Regions from separate parts of the Methylobacterium sp. WL1 genome, predicted to be linked through region 1. Evidence: riboswitches for the same ligand, from Rfam matches in the RefSeq annotation. Region 1 holds a riboswitch; the other holds the start of a gene.
The links. Region 1 has a riboswitch for cobalamin ahead of FVA80_RS08255 (TonB-dependent receptor). Riboswitches for the same ligand answer to the same signal wherever they lie in the genome.
Positions count from the first base shown of each region.

Region 1 (7,595 bases):
CGGCCGGTTCCTGCCGTCGCATCGCGCGGAGGTCGCGGATTGGTGCGAGGCCACCGTCGCGGTCACGCTCAACGGCGTCGACGGCCCCCGGCTGCGGGCGTTCTGGGACGTCTATCACCGCGACACGACCTACAACTTCATCAGCCGCAACTGTTCGACCACGGTCGCCCGCGCCCTGGATGTCGCCGTGGAGGGCGCGTTCAGCCGCGGGGGGCATCCCTGGCGGAGCCTTGCCAACGCGCTGACGAGCCCGGAATTCTGGGCCGCGGCGCTGCTGCGCAACGGTGCCCGGTCGATGACCTGGACCCCCGGCCTGGTGCTCGACTACACGCGCGCGCTCAGCGCCCTCGTCGACCCCGCCGCACCGATGACGTCCATCGCCTGGGCCAGTGTCGGCCGCCGGTTCATCCGCAACGGGCGGGCCGGGTCCCTGACCCGGTTGTTTCACCTCGCCCGGCGCCGGCCCGCATCAGGCGCGGGGCCGACCGAGGCCTGACCGAGGCCCGACTGAGGCCCCTCCCCGGGTCTCCTGCCCTCGTGCCCTCCTGCCCTCCGGGCCGCCGACGGCGCGCCCGGGTCAGCGGGCCGTGCGGCGGGCGGCGAGATCGCGGGCGATGGCCTGCATCACCGACAGGGTGTCGACCTCGTCCTGCTCGGCGCCGTGGTCGCTGAGCTTCACGATCACGGTCCCGGTCTCGCGGTCGACGTAGACGTACTGGCCGTAGACGCCGATCGCCGAGATGTCGCTGTCGTCGCCCCCGGGGGCGTGCCACCACTGGGCCGAATACTGCCAGCCATCGACCTCCCGGCGGGCCGGCGTCTCGATCCGGTCGATCCAGCGGGCCGGGATGATGCGGTTCTGCCCGGCGCGGCCCTGGTCGGCCACCAGAAGCCCCAGGCGGGCGAAGTCGCGGGGCGTGGCGTTGATGCAGCAGAACGCCTTCTCGATGCCGCCGGCCCGGTCGAGGTTCCAGGTCGCGTCGGACTGGGCGCCCATCGGCTTCCAGATCCGCTCCGAGAGCAGGTCCGCCAGGGGCTTGCCCTCGACCCGCGCCAGGATCAGGCCGAGCAGCTCGGTGTCGATGCTGCGGTAGCGGCCCTGGCTGCCGGGCTTGAACGCCAGGTGGGCGTTGTCGCGGACGAAGGCGGTGATGTCGCGCGTCAGGTACATCCCGGCGGTACCGGTCAGCGGATGCTGCGGGTCGTAGTTCTCCGGCACGGCGATCCCGCTCGTCATGTCGAGGAGGTCGCGCACGGTGATCTGGCCGAAGACCGCGCCGTGGCGCAATTCGGGCAGCAGGGCCGAGACCCGGTCGGTCTCCGCGAGCTTGCCGCCCGCCACCGCGGTGCCGACCAGCAGCGACACGATCGACTTCGCCACCGACCAGGACGGGAACAGCGTCGCCGGTCCTGTGCCCGGCCGCTGCCATTCGTGGATCAGGACGCCGTCCTGCACCACCAGGAAGGCGTTGGTGTGCGTCTCCGCCAGCATCGTCGCGAGCGGAACCGTCCGGCCCTTCCAGGAGACGCGCTCCAGGATCGGGCTCGGCCGGAATGCCAGGTCGCGGGCCCGTTCGGGCGCCTGCACCACCCGGCTGGGGAACCAGGGGCCGATCGCGGACGGCTCGATGACCGCCAGGGCCGCCAGCGTGACCGGATCCGGGACGTTGATCAGTGCGGTGGCGGTCCAGGCGCAGCCCGCCGCCACGACGCCGCCGGCCGCGGCGATCGCACCCCAGCGCATGCCCCGCCGGCGACCCGGACGGGGGCGGGCCGAAGCTTCCGGGATCGCGGGCGACGCAGTCATGGTGGATCGGTATCGCTCTGGATCGGTACTGCCGTGGCGCCGTCGACCGGGGCCTCGGCACGGGCGGCGACCATGATGAGGAGGCGTTAACGAAGGGCCAACTCGGTCGGACGTCGAATTCGGTGCTCAGCCGCGCGTGCCCGGCGCGGAGGCTTCGAAAATCTTCATCGATTCGATGGACAAGGGCTCCCGAACGTCGGCGGCCCCTTATGGGGGGCTGCCGCGCACAAACTGCAACCCGCCGCCCTCCCCTGATCGTCCTTGCCGATCCGAAGAACCGATTTTCACTTGAGACTGGCTCCGCGCCTGCACAAAAGGTCTTCCGCGCGATGAACCCTTTCCTGATCCTCGGGCTCGCGATCGGCGCGGAGGTCACCGCCACCCTGGCGCTGAAGGCCGCCGACGGCCTGACCAAGCCGGGCCCCACCCTGATCGTGGCGGTCGGCTACGGCACCGCCCTGTGGCTGATGTCGAGCAGCATGGACATGCTGCCGATCGGGGTGGTCTACGCGATCTGGTCCGGGGTCGGCATGATCGGCGCCGCGCTCGGCGGCGCGTGGCTGTACGGCGAGGCGATCAGCCCGACCATGCTGGTCGGGATCGCGATCATCGCGGTGGGCGTGGCCATCCTGGCGTCCGGGCAGGGCCAGCACTGAGCCGGATCCCCTCCGGGCCCCCGGGTCGCGCTCAGAATCGGCCGCGCTCAGAACCGGCCTGCGATGGTGAGGCGCACGGCCGTGGGCTCGACCGGGTGGAACACGCGGTCGGTCAGGCCCTCGGCGGGCTCCCCGGGCAGGCGCGAGACGTAGGCGTAGGTGATCTGGTCGGACTTGCTGTTGGTCAGGTTCAGCACGTCGAGGGAGACGCTGACCCCGTTCTCGAAGGCGTAGCCGACCCGGCCGTTGAACAGGGCGGTCGGGCGCGAGCGGATGGAATTGTCCTCGATCAGCGGGCGCGGCCCGAAATACCGGAACCGCAGGGAGCCGAACCAGCCGAGCGGCGCGCCGAAGGTGATGCCGGCCGACGCGATGGTGGTGGGCGCCTCCGGCACCCGGGTGCCGACCGGGTCGGAATCGGAGAACCGGGCGTTGGTGATCGTCAGATCGCCCTCCAGCGACAGGAACGGCGTCAGCGCGTAGCGGTTCGTCCACTCGACGCCGAAGCGCCGGGTCGGGCGGCTCGGCTCCGTGGTGCCGGTGTCGCCCTGGAACAGGTTTTCGGACGCGAAGTCGAGCCGGAACAAGGCGAGGCTCGTCTCCAGCCCGGCGATCGAGCGGTTGCGCAGCCCGACCTCGTAGCCGGTCGAGGGCACCAGGAACGGCGCGCGGCCGATGTTGAACAGGGGGCTTGCCGGATCGACCGTGGCAGTCACCCCGCGCACGTCGTTCGAGTGGAAGCCGCCGCCGTAATTCACGTAGAGCTCGGTGTCGAACCACGGTCCGAGGGTCAGGCCGAGCTTCGGGTTGACGATGCCGTCGCGGGCCCGGCCCGAATTGGCCGGCGTGTCCGAGGCGACGCGGGCATCATAGCCGTCGGCACGGAAGCCGAGGCTGGTGCGCAGCCAGTCGGTCCAGCGCACCCGGTTGTCGAAATAGACAGCCCCGCTCGTCTCCAGCACCCGGTCGTCGAGCACGCCCGAGCGGTATTGCCGGTTCGTCGTGTTGAACAGCCCGACCCGGATGCTGTCGGTCCGGGTCTGCACGCCGACCTCGTTCTCCATCGGACGCCCGAACACGTCGCCCTGGAAGATGTGCAGCGCCTCGCCGCCGCCGATGATGCGCTGGTCGAGCTGGTGGAACTGGTCGCCGCTGACCGGATCGTTGAGGAAATAGGTGAAGTCGTTGAACAGGTTGAGCTGCGAGCGGATCACGTAGGCCGAGGCCCGGGTCAAGCCGGTTTCGTCGGTGCTGCTGAAGCGGCCGGACAGCGAGAGGCGGCTCGTATCGCCGCCATCCGTGAGGTTGATCGTGCCGTAGCGGCCGATCAGCCCCTGCGCGACCGCCCGCTCGGGGATCTGGTTGGTGGCGGTCCAGCGGCCCGCATAGGCCATGCCGGTGACCGAGAATCCGTCGAGCGCCGTGCCCTGGCTGTAGCGGGCGACGGTGCTGATCTTGCGCAGGGCGTCCGGGACCACCCACGGACCGTCGTAGACCTGTGCGTCGGCCGCGACCAGGAGGTTGCCGTCCCCGATCGGGGTCGAGGCGATGGTGAGCGCGCGCTTGTAGCCGAAGCTGCCGATGGCGGTGAGCGCGAGGTTTTTCTGGACGGTGTCGAGATAGTCGATCCGCACGGAGCCGGCGGAGGCGAAGTCGCCGTCGCGTACGAAGTACGGCCCCTTGTGGAACTCCACCGCGCCGACGAGTTCGGGGATCAGGAAGTTGATGTCGGCATAGCCCTGCCCGTGGGCGTGGGTGCGCATGTTGAGCGGCATGCCGTCCAGGAACAGGGCGATGTCGGTACCGTGGTCGAGGTTGAAGCCGCGCAGGAAGAACTGGTTGGCCTTCCCCTCCCCGCTATGCTGGGTGACGATCAGGCCCGGCACCGCCTCCAGCACCTCGCCGGGACGCGTCACCGGCCGGCTGTTGAGCTGGGCGCCCGTGATCACCCCCGCGCTGGCGGAAGCCACGGGCAGGAGCGGGCCGCCGATGCCGGTCACGCCGCCGACATAGCCCGCACTCGCGGCGGCACCGCCCCGCGGGGCCCCGGAAGGCTCTGCGGTGACCGAGATCTCGTCGAGCGTCGCCTCGGTGTCCGGGCCCGGCCGGGATCCGTCCCGGGCGGAGGCCGCAGGGGGCAGCAGCGCCAGGGCCGTCAGCACGGCCAGTTTCGAGAGCGTGAAGCGCGGGACAGGACGGGACACGGGACCTCGGGCGACGGCAGTGGCACGTCACCGCGAACGAGACCGCGCCGACCGCGCTCGCGCGGGCGTCCCGGCACCCGCCAGGACACCCCGCCCAGCGCGTTTCGCGTGTGACCACGACTGACGGCAGGTCTCCTGGCTCACGGGTCGCCGCCCTCTCGTCGTCTTCCCGGGCGAGGCGGCCCAGTGACGTGGTGACGAGAAGGCTCACCGCTTACAGTTGCGGGGGCAGCCGCGGATTCGGGGAAGACCCCTCACCGCGTTCCCTTTTGATCCCCGAAGGGAACCGTCCCGGCCACCTTCGAGCCAAGGCTTGGGTCCCGTCAACGTCCCGGCACCGGTTGGCGGCGTGTGTGTCTATCGGATGACACCGGGCCCTCGGCCGGCTCTCGTTCCAGCCGAACGAGGCCGCCGACCGGGGGACTCGTCCCTCCGATCCCGGACGGCTCCGGGCGATGCTACGCTAATGGTATCGCGAAGCTTTTCCGCCCGGACCTGCGGCTCCCGCTGCGGCTCCGGTCCGTCCCGCGAGGGGCCGCGTTCCAGGGCTGTCCGTGGTCCGCCAGCGCGGGCCGACCGGCGTTCGGGGCGATCCACGCATGCCGGCCCGCCACATCCTCGCCGCGAACGTGCACACAAGCTTGGCGCGTACAACGATCGAGAGTGGCGACGCCGGGCAGGGCGATCGCCCTGCCCCGAGGCCGGAGGACGGAGCGCTGATGCATGCAGGGTAGCGAGAGGATCAAGACCGTTTCGGGGCTGGTCGCGCTGGCGCTCGCCGGCGGCCTCGGTGCGTGCAACACCGCGTCACCCCTGACCACAGGATCGATCCCCGGCCGCAAGCCGTCGATGGTGGTCACCGACGCCGAGCGCGACTGCCTCGGCCGGGCCATGTATTTCGAATCGAACCGCAGCGACGAATCCGGTCTGCTGGCCGTCGGCACCGTGGTCATGAACCGGATGGAGGCCGCGATCTTCCCGGGCGGCATCTGTGCGGTGGTCGGGCAGCCCGGGCAGTTCGCCCCCGGCGTCCTGACCAAGCCGATGCAGGACCGCGACCTCCAAAAGGTGGCGGATGCCGCCGACGCGGTGCTGGCGGGCGAGCGTCACCCGAAGGTCGGGAAGGCGATGTATTTCCACACGGCCGGCCACCACTTCCCGTACACGAACATGCACTACGTGGCCGTAGCCGGCGGCAATGCCTTCTACGAGAAGCGCAACTCCCGCGCCGCCAAGGCGGAAACGCCGGCGCCCGCCGCCCTGCCCCCGACGGTGTCGAGCTACGCGGCCGGCCCGGCTGCGCCGACGCGTTAGCGCTGCGCACAACGATCCGAACGGCCTTGCCGGATCCGGATCGCGCTTCCGGCGCGGGTCCCTCCCCTTGCCGCAAGCCTGCGCCCCGGCACCACCCGCTCGCAGCGCGTGTCCATCCCGCTGCGAGCGTGGCCGCCCGCGACCACGCGGGCCGGCGGAAGCCGCCGCAAGCCATACATCGGGACGCGGCTCCCGACAGGGACGCGGATCGACCGGCATAGAACGAGGCGGTGCTGTCGATCGCACCATCTTGACCGGTCATGGCAGATGAAGTGACATCGCGCGCGGCGGTAAATCTGTTGATTGGCTCCGTGACCCGCGGAGGCGAGATTTACATCGACGGGCGACGCCTTAGCTTGTCGGTTAGAACTACCCACGAATCACGGATCTGCCGCCGATGATTGCCCACAGGGTAGCGCTCGCTGGTGCGGTCCTCATTCTGAGCATCGCACCGGCAGCCTCTCAGTTGCGCCGCCCGATGACCTGTACGGAGGACGTCTCGGTGGGGCTCGACGCGGCCCCCGGCCCCGAGGGTGCAAAGCCTCAGCCGCACCGGGCGCGGACCTTCTCGTTGGTCTCCGGCGGCGGCTTGCTGACCGTCCTCTCCGCCGGGCGGTCCGACTATTACGAATGTCAGGTGGCGTCGCCGCGCTTGAATGAACGGACCCCGCGCAACGCGATCAAGTGCCAGAACGGCGTATATTTTCTTCTGATCGACCTAAACAAGCTGAACTTCGTCGAGGCGCAGCTCAATCCGGAGGATCGCGGCGAGATCAAGATGAGCTACGGAAGCTGCAAGATCCTCTGACTGCGCTCAATCCATCCGGATCAGGATGTAGGCCGAGACCGCGATGACCGCGATGGTCACCGCGAACAGCAGAAGCGTCCTGGCGAACGCGCCGTCGGGCGGGTCTGGTGCGTCGTTCATCATGCTCTCCCAGCCCCGGAAGGATGGTGGCGTTTGCCGTCTTGCTCAACGTATGAGCGGCCAATAGGCAGCATCCGCATAGAGTGGTCGGTAATCTGCGCTGTTGGCACTGAAGAAACCGTTCCTCGTCTGCATCTCTCGCCGCCTAGCCGGAAGGGACGTGGCATGCCTCGAGGGGATCGGCGCCGGCCACCGTGATCGAGCGTGCCCGCGGCCGCCCCCGGTCGAAGGGTGCATCACCGGTAGAACTGCGTCGCCGCCGGGGTCCATTGCCTGAATCCGGTCGCGACCATGTTGGCGACCACCCGGCAGATATACTGTTTCTGCGCCGCATTGTTGTTCGGCCCGGCATGGTAGCGCGCCACCGCCATCGTCCAGCTGCCCTCTCGCTTCTTGAACTCTTGGAGGAATTGGGTGGCGTACTGGACGTTCGCGAGCCGGTCGATCATGGCCTCGACCGAGCCGAGCTTGCCGCCGTGATAGAGGTGGTTGATCTGCATGCAGCCGAGGTCGATCGGGCGGATGCCCTTGCTGCGCGCTTCCGTGAAGCGAGCGATCACGTCCCGCGGCCCCGTTCCGAAATAGGCGGTTCCGGCGAAGCTCATGGCGTAGGGTTGAAGGGAGCCGCGCTTGCTGATCCTCGGTCAGGCCGACGGCGTAGAGCACGCCCAGCGGCACGCAGTAGC
Region 1 is NZ_CP042823.1:1,661,064-1,668,658, forward strand. Features, by position in the region: gene FVA80_RS08240 (DUF4105 domain-containing protein) at 1-496, shown strand, start outside; gene FVA80_RS08245 (serine hydrolase) at 578-1,807, opposite strand; gene FVA80_RS08250 (multidrug efflux SMR transporter) at 2,137-2,463, shown strand; gene FVA80_RS08255 (TonB-dependent receptor) at 2,511-4,535, opposite strand; cobalamin riboswitch at 4,775-4,973, opposite strand; gene FVA80_RS08260 (cell wall hydrolase) at 5,391-5,981, shown strand; gene FVA80_RS08265 (hypothetical protein) at 6,484-6,789, shown strand; partial or broken gene FVA80_RS08270 (lytic transglycosylase domain-containing protein) at 7,146-7,595, opposite strand, start outside.

Region 2 (7,595 bases), 2.1 Mb from region 1:
AGCAGGGCTTGCAGGATGACGCCGCAAACCGCGAGCGCTCCGCCGCAGGAGGCCGCGAACAGGGCGCGGCTGAGCCGGTAGTCGAGCAGCACGCCTTGTTGGATTGGGCTGACCGCATAGCCGAGATCGAGCGTCGCGTTACCGAGCGCCCGCATGACGACCGCCAGCGGGATCTGCATCTCGCCCACGGTCATCGCCAGGGCGACGGCCAGGCAGAGCATCGCCAGCGATGCGACTGCGGCGATGGACCAAGGTAGCCAAGCGGACCCAGTGACTACGACGGCCCTCACCGGGCAGGCCCGAGCGTACGAAACTCCCGCGCCAGCGAGACCATTCCATCGATGGTCCCGAGCCCCGGCCGCGTCGCAGCGGCATCCATGACGACGATGCGGTTCTCGCGAACTGCCGTCAGGCGCCGTGCGACCGGGTCGGTCCTGAGGAAGTCGAGTTTCACCGCAAGGTCGTCGGCCGGGAACAGGCGGCGGTCCATCTTTACGAGGACGATGACGGCGGGATCGGCGACCGCGATGCTCTCCCAGCTCACCTGGGGCCACTCCTCGTTCGTGGTGATCACGTTGCGTGCCCCGAGCTTGTCGAGGATGTAGGCCGGAACGCCCTTGGCCCCCGCTAGGAAGGCGTCGCCTTTGACGTCCCGGCTGGAGAACCACACGACGACCGGCATCCCGCGTACCGGGCTGTCGGCCATGGACGCGATGGCCGCGTCCTCGCGGGCCTTCAACTCGCTCGCCAGCGTCTCGGCTCGGGTCGAGACGTCGAAGATCCGTCCAAGCTCGCGGACGTTGCGGTAGACCAGGTCCATGCTGAAGGGCAGCGTGCGCACACCGTCGCCCGGAGCGGAGTTGTCCTTGCCTACGCAATCGGCCGGCGACACGTAGACGGGCACGCTTAGGTCAGTGAACTGCTCGCGCCGGGCCACGGCCCCGTGCGGGCCGATGTGCCATGCGAACATCGCCGTCACGAGGTCCGGCGTTTGATTAAGCACGGATTCGAAGCTCGGCGTGTTGTCGGCGAGCCGTGGCACCTGTGCGTTCGCCGCCTCGTAGGGCCTGGCGACGGGCCCGAACCAAACGGCGGTGCCGACGACGCGGTCCGCGAGACCGAGGGCGTACAGGATCTCCGTCTGCGTCTGGCCTACGGATACGACCCTCTTGGGCGCCCCCTTGAAGTTGATGTCCGTTCCACAGTTCTCAAGGGTGAAAGGGTAGCGCGTCGGCTCGGCTCGAACTGCGCCGGCCGATGCGAGCAGCACGGCCGCCCCGAACATGGCCAGCCCTGTACCGGCTCGGGACGTCATTGCGCTTTGGTCCATGGTGATTTGCGTTCCCGCCGGCGGCACGCGTTCGTCAGAACCGTGCCAGCAGTGAACCCGTGATCCGACGGGGCGAACCAGTATCGACGCGGAACTGGCTGACGGAGCCGACGTAGTAGGCGGTGTCAAAAACGTTCTCCACGTTGATGCCGAAGCGGAAGTTCTCGAACTTGTAGTAGGCGAGCGCGTCGGCGGCGACGTAGGTCGGCAGCTTAAAGCCGGAGTTGGATGCGTCGCCAGCCCGCTCCCCAGCCGCGCGTACGCCGCCGCCGATGCCGAGCCCGCGAAGGGGGCCGGCCTGGACCTCGTAGACCGCCAGCATGGTGCCGCTGTGCTCGGGGATGTTGAGCAGCGGGGCGCCGAGCGGGAGCACATTGTCCTTGGTGATGAACGCGTCCGTGAAGGCGTATCCGCCGATGATGCGAAGCTCCGGCGTGAGCTGGCCCGCAGCGGAGAACTCGAAGCCCTGACTGCGCACGCCCCCGGCCGCGATCTGGAAGCCGCTGTTGTTGGGATCGGCGGTGAGGACGTTCTGGCGGTCGATGCGGAAGGCCGCGCCGGTCAGCAGCAAGGCGCCGCCGTAGAGCTCGACCTTGACCCCGGCCTCGTAGCCGAGGCCCGTCTCCGGCTCGAACGGCCGCGACTGGGCCCCGAGGCTCGCGTCGGTGCCGATGTTGGGACGGAAGCTGGTGCTGACGTTGGCGTAGAGGGCGAGCTCGGGAAGGGGCTGATAGACGAGGCCCGCCCGCGGCGAGGCGGCGGCCCGGGTCTGCTCGCCGCTCGTGTTCCCGACGCGCTGCTTGAAGGATCGCTCGAACAGGTCGAAGCGCACGCCGGCGAGCGCCTTCCATTGCGGGGCGAGATCGACCAGGTCCTGGGCGTAGAAGCCGGTGTCCGTCACGCTTTCCAGGGTGTTGGAGGCGCGCGTGAGCGGCGGAAGGGGCTGACCGTAGCGAGGGCTGTAGATGTCTAACGCGTAGGGGAACGTGTTGAAGTTCGATCGCAGGTAGAGCTGCCGATTGTCGAAGTCCTCGCGGTCGAAGCCGAGGAGCAGGGTATGGCCGACGTCGCCGGTCCTGAACCGGCCGACGATCTCGGCTTGGCTGATGGCCGAGTCGTAGCTGTAGTCGCGAAAATTGCGGTCGCGGATGACGGTACGGTTGTTGGCCTGGAGGCCGCGACCCTCAGCGCTCTCGCCATTGAGGGTGCCGGTGTTGAACTGCGCCGCGAGCCGCATCTGCCAGTCCGCGTCGAAGCGGTGGTCGAGCCGAACCTGCAGAACCTCATCGGTCTGGCGGGTGGCCTGTCCGGGCTCGCCGAGGAAGCGGGAGATCGGCACGAACCCGAGCTGCTTGTTCACCGCGACCACGCCGCGGTCGACGATGACGTTGTTGCGGGTGACCGAGGCCTCGACCGTCAGCTTGGTGTCCGGCGTGACCTGCCAACTGAGGACGGGCGCGATGAATAGCCGATCGTCGCCGACGAAATCGCGGTAGCTGTTCTGGCTCCCGCCCGCGAGGTTGAAGCGGTAGAGCAGCGTCTTCTCGTCGTTCAGGGCACCGCCGGCATCGACGGTGCCGCGGAACTGCTCGAACGAGCCCCAGAGCCCGCCCATCTCGACGAAGCGGGTGGCGGTGGGCTGCTTGGTGATGATGTTGACGAGGCCACCGGGGTCGCTGCGACCGAACAGGGCGCCGCCCGCCCCCTTGAGTACCTCGATCCGCTCGATGTTCTGGGTGTCGATGAGCGGGGGCGGGCCGCCGCGGTTCGCCGCGAGGCCGTTGCGGTAGACCTCGGCCGTGGTCACGCCGCGGATGGCGTACGCGAATGTGCCGAGGCCACCGAAGTTGTTCGTTTGGGTCAGCCCCGGCACGTAGTCGAAGGCGCGGTCGACGCGGGTGGCGTTGATGTCGGTGATGAGCTCGCGCGGCACGACCGTGACCACCTGCGGGACGTCGAGCTGGCGCGTATTGGTCTTGGTGCTCGATACCGCACGGTCGGAGCGGAAGCCCGGTGTTGGTCCGATCAGGCTGATCGCATCGACGGAGCGACCGAGGACGTCCGGGCGGGCGGGTCCGCCCGCGTTCGCCTCGACCGAGAGCGTGTCCAGGGCGACCGCCGCGTCCTTGGCTTGCACCTCGGATGTCAGAAGGCCTGCCGCGAGGATCGTACTCCCACGAAGGAGGCGCGAGAGGCGGCGATGTCGCCGACGAGGAAACTGGAGAACGAAGACCATCGGGCGAGCCCCACCGCTTGCCGGGGCCGCATGTCGATGGAGCGCGCGTGCGCGATGAAGGTCTGATGGACCCGCGTCGAACGGCGACCCACCGGACACCCCGCCCGCGAGACCAAAACAACCGCCAAGGCAGGTCTCCTGGCTCACGGGTCGTCACCTCTGCCTGACCTTCCCAGCACTAGATGCCAGTGGTCATGTTCGGCAGCGGCTCACCGCTCACAGTTGCGGGGGCAGCTCCGGTCTCGCCCTTGCAGGCTTCACCGAATTCCCTCTTAGCTCACGATCACGGGACCGTGAGAACCTTGACAGCTCCACCGGCACTTTTTGAGACGACAAGTCAACGGAGTAGAAACCCACGCTTGGGGGCGCGACGTAGGTGAGCTGTTTGTGCCTGTGGATGTGTCTATTACGACACAACGGCAGCGGCACGATCCAGCTGTTCCGAAAGGGTGTTGCCACCTGCTCAATCCGACGATGAACGTCCGCTTAGAAAGAAGTGGGCCAGCGGATGTGTACGGTGAGTTTGGGTCGGTGGAGGGCCGCTTATCCGGCGGAACGTCTCCGAAGCGGACCGGCAGCTTTCGGCCACCTTCGGTCATCCGGAGGCGATTAAACCTCCGCCAAGCAGACCTTCCGAAACGCCGAGTATGGTCGCGGTAGACCCTACGATGGTGAGGCTTGGGCGAGGAGGACGGCTTTACCAATCAGGTCGGCACGCTCGCGGCGGGCGAACTCGACAAGCCGGCGCAGGGTAGTCTGCCAAAGCATGCTGCGGGGATCCCCGCCGCGGCGGTATCACGGTCGGGGAGGCGCGGGTTCGCCTCCAGAAGAGCGAAGGCGACAAGCTGGCGTTGCGCGGCTTGCCGGAGTGCTAGCTTGCAGTCGCCCTTCGTCATCCGCAGCACGTCGAACGGGCGCATCGTCAGCGCCTTGCTTCCGGCGGTGCGAGCCAGCGCAACGCCGTTTTGGCCGCTGCCACGGAAAAGGTCCGGCCCTGGCCGAGCCCGGCGCGCATAATTTCGTGCCGGATATTCGCTCGCAGGACGATGCGGCCAATATCGATGTCAGCGCCGACGAGTTCCGCCAAGTCGGCGGACTCGATCGCCAGGGCCGCGGCGATCTCCTCATTGCTGGCCCCGTATGCCGCAAGCGCCGTCGCACACCGCCTTCGCCGGCCCGCTTCTCCGCAAGGCAGCCGGCTGAGCACGTCGACCAGAGCAATGATCGAATCTGGACCAATTACAGGCCCCGATTTCCGCCCTGCGCCAGGGCGTCTTCCGCCGTGCTGACCGGCCATTTTTGCCTCCAACTTGAATTGCGAAATCGGCCTTGAGGAAATTAAATCTGCGAATGCGACCCAGTGCGGTCAGAAGCCCTCGCGGCCCGGACTTTTGCCTCCCCCCTCCCTTGGTAATCAGAGCGGGCGATCAAGCTGACACGGGCTCCAGCGTGGTCCGCATCATGTCGGCGGCTGCAGCGGCCCGCGCGTAGGCGTCAGGAGCGACACGACGGTCTCGGGGTGGGCTACCTCCCGGATCTTTGCGACGGGCGCTGTTGCCTCTCGCTGACACTCTGTGACGGCTCTCTGGTAGGCGGTGGCAGGGAGGTCGCCTTCAGCCTCGGCAGCCTTCACATCGATTGCCAGCATTGGCACGCGCTGGATGAGGCGGATCAGCAGCTCGGTGTTGGTGTCGTTCCTGGTCATGCCGCGACGGGCTCCAGGGCGACGCGAGTTGCGGCCGCCGCGGCGGCCGCATCGAGGTCGGCGTACTCGCCCAGGGGAGCGCCGCTTGGGCTGTAGGCGAAGCAGCCTGACCAACAGCGGACAACTCTCCCGATCAGGACGCCGGAGACGAACAGGTCCAGGGCCATGACGCGGCCTCCCACTACGCTACACGTGCAGCATTCTACCATGTAACTGTCAACAGTTCGTCACGTGTTCCCGTTATGGACTCGCGCGGCGTCGGGACTTTGCTTTGGTAATCCCGGGGCGACCAGATTATGCGCTGTGTAATTCCCCCTCTGATTGTCGGAGGATAGGCCAGGCTGATCCTCTGCCGGGTCGATCGCGACGGCCCCGCTACACCATCCCTCGCCGGACGGTCCCGACTGTCGTTGGGGAGATCCCGAGGCGACGGGCTATCTCACGGTCGCCGTGGCCTTCGGCGACAAGCGTCCGGATAGCTGCATGCCGATCAGCACGAGTTGGACGGGCCGGCTGTCCAGTTTGGACAGGGCTTGCAGGTTTGGGCTCTGAATTACCGAAGGTGGTTGCGTCCTGCTCCCGGAGGCGCTGGCCCATGCGCTCGATGTCGGCGCGGAGAGCGGCCACGACGGCGCGTTGATCGTCCCGGCTCTGCTCTAACTCTCCATCTGCCCAATGGCCGAGCCATGCCCCGCGGGCTCGCATGTCGTTGAGGGACCGGGCCGGCAGTGTATTCAGGATCTCCGCAACGAGCTGCTGGCGGGCCTCGGTGAAAAGGTACGGGTTGAAATAGTCGTCGACGACGTAGCGCTCATGGGTGAGGCGGTCGGCTGCCTCATACTCAGCCCAGGCCGACGCGACGGTCTCGGGCATGGGCCAAGCTTGCGAAGCCGCATGCCGCACGCTGAGGGGCATTGTAGCGCGCGAGGCGTGGGTGCCCCAACCGTCGAGGCTGGACCCGATTTCCGATCTGTCTCCCTGCCCCAGGAGCGACTCGAATGCTGCGCGAAGAGCGGCCTCCAACGGCGTATCCGTGAATACCGCGTCCTCGGATCCGTACCGTGCCAGGATGTCAGATGCCTCGACACGCCGACGGGCTTCGCGCTCGTTCCGTTCGGTCACCGCTTCAGGTCGGTTCATGAATTCGGCGAAGGCGTCGACCATCGACTGAGCGTCCGTCACCGGCTTTGGAGTGTCCAACTTGGACAGCGCTTGCTCGACGGTCAGGCCGGCCTTCTTGGCGATGGCTTTCATCCGCGCGGCGGCCGATGCCTTCTCGCCCGGGTTATCCGTACGGTCGTGAAGCGCGCGGACCTTCGCGAAGGTGTCCAAGCCGGCGGTCATTCAGGGATATCCGTTCGAGTTGATCAGGCGAATTACCCGCCCGCGAGGCGCGCTTGCGGATTGTTTCTCAGAAGGGTCCAAAACGGCCGCGGAGAGCTTGGTCGCTGGGGATCCGCTACTGCCGAGCCCGCCAACGCCGCCACGGGGCTGTTCTGGTCATGTACGGGGCATGCTATCCGCCGTCTCGAGCCCGTTTGTAGTCCGTGCCAGGATCGTTCGCCGTACTTGAGGGGCTGGCGTAGTCGCCCCGGTCGTCATCCTCGGGAGGCGGAGGAATGACCTGCCGAATTGCCGGGCCGGGTTGAGCCGGAGCGACCTCAATCAGATCGTCGCCATCCTCAATCGGCGGTGGCGGCGGGCGAAGGCGAGAGATGGCACGAGCGCTCACGGTCGGGGGCGCATGTGCGTCCTGAGTCTCATCCTGCTTCCGGTAGCCCTCTGTTGAGGTAGTACTGTGAGGTAGTACGGGGGTAGATATTTGCCCCTCAACAGGCAACGGATCTACCCCTATACGCGGACCGTTAGGGGGTAGAATTTTACCCCTCAAATCCGTCGAGCCAGATGAGAATGAGGAGTTAGGATTTATCCCTAAACTGGCGGCTTTCAGGGCCGTAATTCGCTCGATCCTATAGAGCGCGGATTTGGCGTGTCGTGCTTCGCGTTTGCGCTCGCTCTCGGCCTCCAACGCCGCGCACCGCTCGTCTCGGAATTGATACATCGTCCCTTGGCCACGCTGGCCCGGCAGGATGCGAACCCATCCCAAGTCGTCGCGCATGACGTCGCGGAAGCCGCGGATCTTGCCCTTCTGCGTCCGCGGCACCTCATCAATGAGAAGGTCGTGCGAGGCCTCAGCCCAGCCCGTGTCATCGTTCCTGCCCTGGGAGATCCGGAACGCGAGACGGAAGTGTGCGTCGCTGACGTCCTCGTCGCGGCACATGTTTTTGAGGATCCGGAATAGGTCCGTGATATCCTGGGAATTG
Region 2 is NZ_CP042823.1:3,788,682-3,796,276, reverse strand. Features, by position in the region: gene FVA80_RS18400 (iron chelate uptake ABC transporter family permease subunit) at 1-221, opposite strand, end outside; gene FVA80_RS18395 (ABC transporter substrate-binding protein) at 287-1,315, opposite strand; gene FVA80_RS18390 (TonB-dependent siderophore receptor) at 1,365-3,566, opposite strand; cobalamin riboswitch at 3,677-3,886, opposite strand; gene FVA80_RS18385 (hypothetical protein) at 4,489-4,863, opposite strand; gene FVA80_RS18380 (hypothetical protein) at 5,026-5,271, opposite strand; gene FVA80_RS30600 (hypothetical protein) at 5,268-5,438, opposite strand; gene FVA80_RS18375 (hypothetical protein) at 5,647-6,615, opposite strand; gene FVA80_RS18370 (hypothetical protein) at 7,340-7,573, shown strand.
Region 2: linked by a shared signal. The riboswitch ahead of FVA80_RS18390 (TonB-dependent siderophore receptor) and the one ahead of FVA80_RS08255 (TonB-dependent receptor) in region 1 are both predicted to bind cobalamin.